2 regions of the Paraclostridium bifermentans genome follow, and region 2 is predicted to be linked to the other one. Evidence: a T-box and tRNA genes for the amino acid it is inferred to sense, from the RefSeq annotation. Region 2 holds a T-box; the other holds one or more tRNA genes.

Region 1 (5,013 bases), 710 kb from region 2:
GCGTCAGCTCCTATACATCGTCTTGCGACTTAGCAGAAACCTGTGTTTTTGGTAAACAGTCGCTTGGGCCTATTCTCTGCGGCCACCTCGGGCGTTAACCCTAACGTGGCACCCCTTCTCCCTAAGTTACGGGGTCATTTTGCCGAGTTCCTTAACAACAGTTCTCTCGCTGGCCTTAGGATACTCTCCTCACCCACCTGTGTCGGTTTGCGGTACGGGCACCTTTAATCTCGATAGAAACTTTTCTCGACAGTGTGAAATCAGCTACTTCGCTACTTAATTTCGCTCCCCATCGTACCCCAGCATTATCATGGCGGATTTGCCTGCCTTGACTGCCTCAGTACTTAGCCACACATAACCAACAGTGTGGTTAGCTTATCCTACTGTGTCATTCCATCTCTCAAACGATTATCGGTGGTACAGGAATCTCAACCTGTTGTCCATCACCTACGCCTTTCGGCCTCGGCTTAGGTCCCGACTAACCCAGGGCGGACGAACCTTCCCCTGGAAACCTTGGGTTTACGGCCCGTGGGATTCTCACCCACGTCTCGCTACTCATGCCAACATTCTCACTCCTATACTGTCCACACGTCCTTACGGTCATGCTTCAGCCTGCATAGGAAGCTCCCCTACCTATCATAAATGATATCGTAGCTTCGGTAGTAAGTTTTAGCCCCGGTAATCTTCGGCGCAGGATCACTCGACCAGTGAGCTATTACGCACTCTTTAAATGAGTGGCTGCTTCTAAGCCAACATCCTGGTTGTCTATGCAATCCCACATCCTTTACCACTTAACTTACATTTAGGGACCTTAGCTGACGATCTGGGCTGTTGCCCTCTCGACTATGAATCTTATTACCCACAGTCTGACTCCCAAGTATAAAATAACGGCATTCGGAGTTTGATAATCTTCGGTAAGCGCAATGCCCCCTAGGATATTCAGTGCTCTACCTCCGTATTTCTCAACCTTGAGGCTAGCCCTAAAGCTATTTCGGGGAGAACCAGCTATCTCCGAGCTCGATTGGAATTTCACCGCTATCCACAAGTCATCCCCGAGCTTTTCAACGCTCGTGGGTTCGGACCTCCACGAAATTTTACTTTCGCTTCATCCTGCTCATGGATAGGTCGCTCGGTTTCGGGTCTACGACAGCAAACTTAACGCCCATTTAAGACTCGCTTTCACTACGGCTCCATACCTTAAGTACTTAACCTAGCTTACTATCGTAACTCGTTGGCCCGTTCTACAAAAAGTACGCGGTCACACATATAAAGTGCTTCCACAGCTTGTAAGCGCAGGGTTTCAGGTTCTATTTCACTCCCCTCCCGGGGTTCTTTTCACCTTTCCCTCACGGTACTATGCGCTATCGGTCACTAAGTAGTATTTAGCCTTGGAGGATGGTCCCTCCTGCTTCCCACAGGGTTTCACGTGTCCCGTGGTACTCTGGATCACATCTAAAGTCTTCTCGTTTCAACTACGTGGCTATTACACTTTATAGCGGAGCTTTCCAACTCTCTTCGTTTACGATACCTCTTTGTTGATGATGTGTCCGCAACCCCAGCGAAGAAAACTTCACTGGTTTGGGCTATTCCGCGTTCGCTCGCCGCTACTTACGGAATCGAATTTCTTTCTTTTCCTCCGGGTACTTAGATGTTTCAGTTCCCCGGGTTCCCCTCACTAAGCTATGTATTCACTTAATGATACTTAGACATTACTCTAAGTGAGTTTCCTCATTCGGAAATCTTCGGATCAAAGTTTACGTGCAACTCCCCGAAGCTTATCGCAGCTTATCGCGTCCTTCATCGGCTCTTAGTGCCAAGGCATCCGCCCTGCGCCCTTAATAACTTGACCAGTTATTAAAAGTGTTATTTTTTAAAGAGTTTTCTTCTCTTATATTGGTTTATTTAATCATCACTAAATGTTATGCAGTTTTCAAAGTACTAATATGGTGGAGATGAGGAGGATCGAACTCCTGACCCCTTGCGTGCAAGGCAAGTGCTCTCCCAGCTGAGCTACACCCCCACAATATAAAGTTCATTTAAGAACTCTCAAAATTAAACAGTAGGTAATTACTCCTTAGAAAGGAGGTGATCCAGCCGCACCTTCCGATACGGCTACCTTGTTACGACTTCACCCCAGTCATTGGTTTCACCTTCGACGGCCGCTTCCTAAAAGGTTAGCTAACCGGCTTCGGGCGCCCCCAACTTCCATGGTGTGACGGGCGGTGTGTACAAGACCCGGGAACGCATTCACCGCAGCATTCTGATCTGCGATTACTAGTAACTCCAGCTTCATGTAGGCGAGTTTCAGCCTACAATCCGAACTGAGAATGGCTTTAAGGGATTAGCTCCACCTCGCGGCTTGGCAACCCTCTGTACCACCCATTGTAGCACGTGTGTAGCCCTAAGCATAAGGGGCATGATGATTTGACGTCATCCCCACCTTCCTCCGAGTTATCCTCGGCAGTCCCTCTAGAGTGCCCAACTTAATGCTGGCAACTAAAGGCAAGGGTTGCGCTCGTTGCGGGACTTAACCCAACATCTCACGACACGAGCTGACGACAACCATGCACCACCTGTCACCACTGTCCCCGAAGGGAAATCTCCGATTAGGGAGAGGTCAGTGGGATGTCAAGCTTAGGTAAGGTTCTTCGCGTTGCTTCGAATTAAACCACATGCTCCGCTACTTGTGCGGGTCCCCGTCAATTCCTTTGAGTTTCACTCTTGCGAGCGTACTTCCCAGGCGGAGTACTTAATGCGTTAGCTGCGGCACCGAGGGGGGTAACCCCCGACACCTAGTACTCATCGTTTACGGCGTGGACTACCAGGGTATCTAATCCTGTTTGCTCCCCACGCTTTCGTGCCTCAGTGTCAGTTACAGTCCAGAGAGCCGCCTTCGCTACTGGTATTCCTCCTAATATCTACGCATTTCACCGCTACACTAGGAATTCTACTCTCCTCTCCTGCACTCAAGTTCTCTAGTTTCAAAAGCTTACTACGGTTGAGCCGTAGCCTTTCACTTCTGACTTAAAAAACCACCTACGCACCCTTTACGCCCAGTAATTCCGGATAACGCTAGCCCCCTACGTATTACCGCGGCTGCTGGCACGTAGTTAGCCGGGGCTTCCTCCTCAAGTACCGTCATTATCTTCCTTGAGGACAGAGCTTTACGACCCGAAGGCCTTCATCGCTCACGCGGCGTTGCTGCATCAGGCTTTCGCCCATTGTGCAATATTCCCCACTGCTGCCTCCCGTAGGAGTCTGGACCGTGTCTCAGTTCCAGTGTGGCCGATCACCCTCTCAGGTCGGCTACTGATCGTTGCCTTGGTAAGCCATTACCTTACCAACTAGCTAATCAGACGCGGGTCCATCCTGTACCGCCGGAGCTTTGATACAAAAGCCATGCGACTTTCATATGTTATCCCGTATTAGTATACCTTTCGGTATGTTATCCGTGTGTACAGGGCAGGTTACCCACGCGTTACTCACCCGTCCGCCGCTCTCTCCGAAGAGATCGCTCGACTTGCATGTGTTAGGCACGCCGCCAGCGTTCATCCTGAGCCAGGATCAAACTCTCAAATATAATTTAAAAAGTTGTCCATCGCTCAGCTAATCATTATCTGAATATCTGGCTTGGTTGTTTGTGTTTAATTCTTTAAAAAAGAATTTTTATAATTAACCTACTGTTTAATTTTCAAAGTTCTTAACTTGTTTTGCCCTTTTCTTAAGGACAAGTAATACTATACCACCTTAATTTAATTAGGTCAACACTTTTTCCATATTTTTTATTTTATTTTTTTCAACATTTTTCACTATCAAGTCTAATCACTTGATATAACTAGACTTAAACTTATTTTAATTTTTATATTTTTGCACATAAAAATAACTTATATATTTAAATACATAAGTTATTCTTTACATTTTTAAATTTAATTATGTACATTTGTTCCAAAATATTTTTGAATACCTGCATATATAGCCCACGCTACTTTTTCTTGATACTTTTCATCGTTCAATAGTTTAGATTCTTTTTCATTAGATAAAAAACCACACTCTATTAACACTGAAGGAATTTTATTATCCTTTAACAAATAAATATCATTACTTGGTTTAACTTCTCTTTGATTTGTTTCATCTACAACTCTTTTTAATTCATCTTGAATAAATTTCGATAACAATTTACTATCATCTTGTCCTTGAGGATAAAAAGTTTGTGCTCCGTAATACTTACTCTGTTCAAACTTATTCAAATGAACAGATACAAAAGCATCTACACCTGACTCTTCAATCATTTTCTTTCTATTTTTTAGATTTTCATTGTACTTCTGTCTAGTTGTCTTATCTGGGCTCTCTTCGTACAAGCTAACGTCATCTTCTCTAGTTAACAATACTAAACATCCACTTGATTCTAACAACTCTCTTAGCTTCAATGTTATTTGTAAGTTTATATCTTTTTCTTCCACAGACTCATCATCACTTAAAGCCCCTGGATCTATCCCCCCATGTCCTGCATCTAAAAGAATAACCTTATTAGTCACAGGCATGTACGTTAATACATCTTGAGAATTTTTTTTGACTTCAAATATAAATATAGCCAAAAAACATAAAAGAGCTCCAATCAAACTTACATGCTTAATATATTTCATATAATATCACCCCATATATTATATAAAAAAAGACTTTGGAATATTCCAAAGTCTTTGAGTAAACATATATAATTATCTCTTTGAGAATTGTGGAGCTCTTCTTGCTGCCTTTAATCCGTATTTCTTTCTTTCCTTCATTCTAGCATCTCTAGTTAAGAAACCTTCTTTCTTTAAAGCTGGTCTTAACTCAGCATCTACTGTTAATAAAGCTCTAGATATACCATGTCTTATAGCTCCAGCTTGTCCAGTGAATCCTCCACCTTCAACTTTTACTATAACATCGTATTTGTTTTCAGTTCCTGTTAAAACTAATGGTTGTTTAACATCTCTTATTAAAGTTTCATAGTTGAAGAACTCTTCAACTTTTCTT
Region 2 (5,013 bases):
TGTTTCTAAGTGTATCCATATCCATATCTTCAAACTTAGCTGTTACTATATTTACTCCATTTATATCTGTCTTAGAGTCTAATATAGAATCTGCAGATTGTAAGCTCATTTTTGCTTTTACTTCATTTAATTCTTTAGCTAATGTCTTGTTTTCATCTAATAAGTTAGTTACTCTTGCTACTAAATTATCTTCTTTAGCTTTAACAGATGTACACACTTCATTTATTAAATCTTGCTTGTTGTTTAAGAAATAATATACTTCTTTACCAGTTATAGCTTCTATTCTTCTTACTCCTGCTGCAACTCCACCTTCAGAAAGTATCTTAAACATACCTATTTGAGAAGTGTTTGTTAAGTGAGTACCTCCACATAATTCCATAGAGAATTCTCCCATTGAAACAACTCTTACTTCATCACCATATTTTTCTCCGAATAATGCTGTTGCACCTTTTTGACCAGCTTCTGTCATACTCATAGTTTCACAAGTTATATCTAAAGCTTCAAATATAATATTATTTACTTTTTCTTCAATAAGCTTTAACTCATCTTTTGATATAGATTCAAAGTGAGTTACGTCAAATCTTAATCGTTCTGGAGTAACAAGCGATCCAGCTTGGTTTACGTGATCTCCTAAAACTTCTTTTAATACTTTATGAAGAACATGTGTAGCACTGTGGTTTCTTGCTGAAGCTAATCTAACTTCTTTATCAACCTTAGTATATACTACATCTTCAAGTTTTATAATTCCTGATTTAACTATACATACATGCTTTATAGTGTTATTTGGACCTTTTTTAGTATCTAAAACTTCTACTACTAAATCTTCGTTTTTATTAACTAAAAGACCTTTGTCTCCAACTTGTCCTCCACCTTCTGCATAAAATGCAGTTTTATCAAGAACTATTATAACTTCATCACCAACACTTGCTGAGTCTACTAATTCATTATTTTTAGCTATTCCCTTAACAGTTGATTCTATAGATAGAATATCATATCCTTCAAAATTTGTAACTATATCTTTATCTAATTTAGCTATAGCATCTTCTTTCCATGCTTCTGCATCCATATTTCCTCTTGCATCTCTAGCTGTTTGTCTTTGTTTTTCCATTTCAGCTTTGAAGCCTTCTTCATCTATTTCTAAATGTTCTTCTTCTAATATCTCTTTTGTTAAGTCAACAGGGAACCCATAAGTATCATATAATCTAAATGCATTCTCTCCACTTAAAGTTTTCTCATTTTTAGCTTTTAACTCTTCTATATATGAAGATAATATTTCATTACCTTTATCTATAGTTTCATTAAACTTTTCTTCTTCTATTCTTATAACTTTTTTAATGTAGTCAGCTTTTTCAACTAACTCTGGGTAAGCTTCTCCACTTACAGATATAACTTCATCAACTAAGTTGTATAAGAATGGATCTTTCATTCCAAGTAATTTACCATTACGAGCAGCTCTTCTTAATAATCTTCTTAATACGTATCCTCTACCTTCATTTGATGGTAAAACTCCATCCGCAACTAAGAAACTTACACTTCTTATATGATCAGTTATTATTCTTATAGATTTATCAGTTTTGTAATCTTTTCCATATGTTGAATTTGTCATTTTCTCAACAGCATTTAATATTTGCTTTATAGTATCTACATCAAATATAGTGTCAACTCCTTGCATTATACATGCAATTCTTTCAAGACCCATACCAGTATCTATGTTTTTGTTCTCTAATGGATTGTAATTTCCTTCTTCATCTTTGTTAAATTGAGAGAAAACATGGTTCCAGAATTCTAAGTATCTATCACAATCACATCCTGGTTTACAATCTGGATTATCACATCCATATTCTTCACCTCTATCAAAGTGAATTTCTGAACAAGGTCCACAAGCACCAGTTCCTATTTCCCAGAAGTTATCTTCTTTTCCAAGTCTTACTATTCTTTCTTTTGGTATACCTATTTCCTTTTCCCATATTTCAAAAGCTTCGTCATCTTCAAAGTATACACTTACCCATACTTTATCTTGAGGTATGTTTAAATGTTCTGTAACAAACTCCCATCCCCATTTTAAAGTTTCTTCTTTAAAGTAATCTCCAAAAGAGAAGTTTCCAAGCATTTCGAATAATGTAGCATGTCTAGCTGTAACCCCTACATTTTCTATATCTCCTGTTCTTACACACTTTTGACAAGTAGTCATTCTCTTACTTGGTGGAATCTCTGTTCCTGAAAAATAATTTTTAAGAGGTGCCATACCTGCATTTATTAATAATAAACTTTTATCATTATGTGGCACTAATGAATAACTTGGTTGAACTAAGTGTCCTTTTGATTCAAAGAATTTTAAAAATTTACTTCTTATTTCGTTTAATCCCATTTTTTGCATTTTAAATTTCCTCCTTAAATTTGCTACTTTTCTGTGAATTAAAAAATCCCCGCCTCTATAATACTATAGGGGCGAGGATATATCTCGCGGTACCACCCTAATTACTGTAAAAAATCTACAGTATCTTCGGAAAACCTTAAGTTATAACGGAACTACCGTCAACTCCTACTTAGTTTCAAAGTTGATACTCCAAGACTGCTTCAACTAATCTATCATAAGGGCTTTCACCTATTCCCTCTCTCTGTAATGCATCAATTAATTTACTATTTCTCTTCACTGTATTTAAAATTATTTTATTTCTATATGATTAATAGTTATATTACTAAATTTTATGAAAATAATCAATAGTTTTTTATTATAGGCTTTTTTCTATTACTCCTCCGCCTACAACTTTTTCTCCATCATACATAACAACTGATTGACCTTTAGTTATAGCTCTTTGTGGTTGATCAAATACTATTTTAAATGTATTTTCTCCAACTTTAGTTACTGTAGCATCTGATGCTTTTGCTGAATATCTAACTTTAGCTTGTACTCTTATAGGTTCGTTTATATCATCTATTGAGATTAAATTTACATCCCTAGCTATTAATGCATTTGAGAATATATCTTCATTATCACCTAATACAACTGTATTTTTAACTGGGTCTATATCAACAACAAACATAGGCTTTCCAAATGCAATTCCTAGCCCTTTTCTTTGACCTATAGTGTAATTTATTATTCCCTTATGCTTTCCTAATACATTACCATTAGTATCTACGAAAAATCCTGGATCAATTCTCTTTTTAGAATGTTTCTGTACATATCCTGCATAGTCATTATCTTTTACAAAACATATTTCTTGACTATCTGGTTTATTGTGAACTTCTATACCTATCTCTTTTGCAATCTCTCTAACTTTATCTTTTTCATACTCTCCTATAGGAAGTAAAGTATGCTCTAGTTGCTCTTGAGTTAAATTATATAATGCGTAAGTTTGGTCTTTTTTATCCGTAACAGACTTTTTAAGTAAATATCTACCTGTCTCTTCATCTTTTTCTATTTTAGCGTAATGTCCCGTAGCTACATAATCACATCCTATCTGACGAGCTTTATTAAAGAAATCATCAAATTTTATATGCTTATTACAAGCTATGCAAGGATTTGGAGTTCTTCCGTTTAAATATTCATCTATAAATGGTTCGATTACCTTCTCTTTAAATACCTCGCTAAAGTTTAATACATAAAAAGGTATCCCTATTCTATCAGCAACTTTTCTCGCATCTTCAACTGCTGCTAATGAACAACATCCACCCTCATTTTCTATAAGTTCATCATCATCGTCTTGCCATAATTTCATAGTAACACCTATTACATCATATCCTTGCTCTTTTAAAAGATACGCTGCAACAGAACTATCTACTCCACCACTCATACCGATCATTACTCTTTTTTTCATATTATCACCTCGTTCTTTATATTATATATACTTTGATATATTTTTTAAAGTATTAACTTATAGGTTATCCATTAAATCATTTGCTTTTTTGTATAAATTATGATTTTTTATAAACCCTCTATAAGTTTTTATAAACCAAATTCCAAATATTAAAACTACTATATATATAGGCCAAGCCACTATACTTATCACTGCAAATATAATGCTAATTATAACCCCAATCATTCCTATTATTATTTTTGTATCCATTATTTGAATAAAGTCAGGAAAATAGCTTATACTAAACCAACTCATTGAGCTTAAAATTAACATCCCAAATACCATTATACCCGTAAAAGCAATTGGCGGAACTATAAGTACTTTTGAAATTATTTCCAAGGGTTTCTCTAGTACTTTTCTTAATGCCCAGTTTTTACTTATATTAACCTGATTTTTAAGTTTTTTATTTGTATAATTTAAAAATTGAGTTTTATCCATTTCATTGCTCCTTTTAAAATATATACTACTATGTTTTACATAATAGTATAACATAAAATACTTAACATGTCTTTAAATGATATACCCATATTAATTCACTTATATAGTAGTCACATTTTTAAATAATACTTTTATAAAGTTCGTGTTTATGTTTAAAATTTTCTAAATTTGGTATCAATAATAGTAAACTTATTAAAAAGGAGGTGCTTAAATTACTATGGATTTTAAAAATATAAATACTTTGCCTACTTATAGCGACGATAGAGTTTGCGTCTTACTTTATAACTTTAATACAAAAGATTTAAGTATGTTGAAAAATATATGCAATCTAATAGGCTTAAAAGATCAAATAGTCCTTGTGCCTAAGAATGCTACAACTTTAGTAAAAGATATTTTAAATAATAATATAGATGAAAGTTGCGAAGATGGATTAAAGCATAACACTGTTATATTTAATAATGTAGACCATGTTAAAATTCACTCTTTTATGGAAGCTCTTAAAAAATTTAGGATACAAAGACCTTTAATTGCTGTAGTTACTGAAACTTCCATTGACTGGGAATTAAATACTGTAATACAAAACTTAATTGAAGAAAGAGAAGCCTTAAAGTCAGGGAAACCTCTTAATCACTAAATTTAAAAAGCGCCCCGCAACAAATGCTACAGGGTGCTTTTTGTTTTATTTTAAATAGTTCTAAGTCATCTTTAGTTTCATCGG

The links. A T-box is a leader RNA that pairs with one kind of tRNA and senses whether it is charged. The one in region 2 lies ahead of alaS (alanine--tRNA ligase), so its partner is inferred to be a tRNA-Ala.
Region 1: it has a tRNA-Ala gene. The T-box ahead of alaS (alanine--tRNA ligase) is inferred to sense a tRNA for this amino acid. The anticodon was not compared.

The regions. Positions count from the first base shown of each region.
Region 1 covers NZ_CP079737.1:101,935-106,947, reverse strand. Annotated here, with positions in the region: rRNA gene KXZ80_RS00780 (23S ribosomal RNA) at 1-1,849, opposite strand, end outside; tRNA gene KXZ80_RS00775 (tRNA-Ala) at 1,945-2,020, opposite strand; rRNA gene KXZ80_RS00770 (16S ribosomal RNA) at 2,079-3,580, opposite strand; gene cwlD (N-acetylmuramoyl-L-alanine amidase CwlD) at 3,927-4,643, opposite strand; gene rpsI (30S ribosomal protein S9) at 4,716-5,013, opposite strand, start outside.
Region 2 covers NZ_CP079737.1:815,753-820,765, reverse strand. Annotated here, with positions in the region: gene alaS (alanine--tRNA ligase) at 1-2,377, opposite strand, end outside; T-box leader at 2,442-2,663, opposite strand; gene mnmA (tRNA 2-thiouridine(34) synthase MnmA) at 2,733-3,818, opposite strand; gene KXZ80_RS03955 (hypothetical protein) at 3,876-4,295, opposite strand; gene KXZ80_RS03950 (DUF3783 domain-containing protein) at 4,513-4,929, shown strand; gene KXZ80_RS03945 (DUF2232 domain-containing protein) at 4,990-5,013, opposite strand, start outside.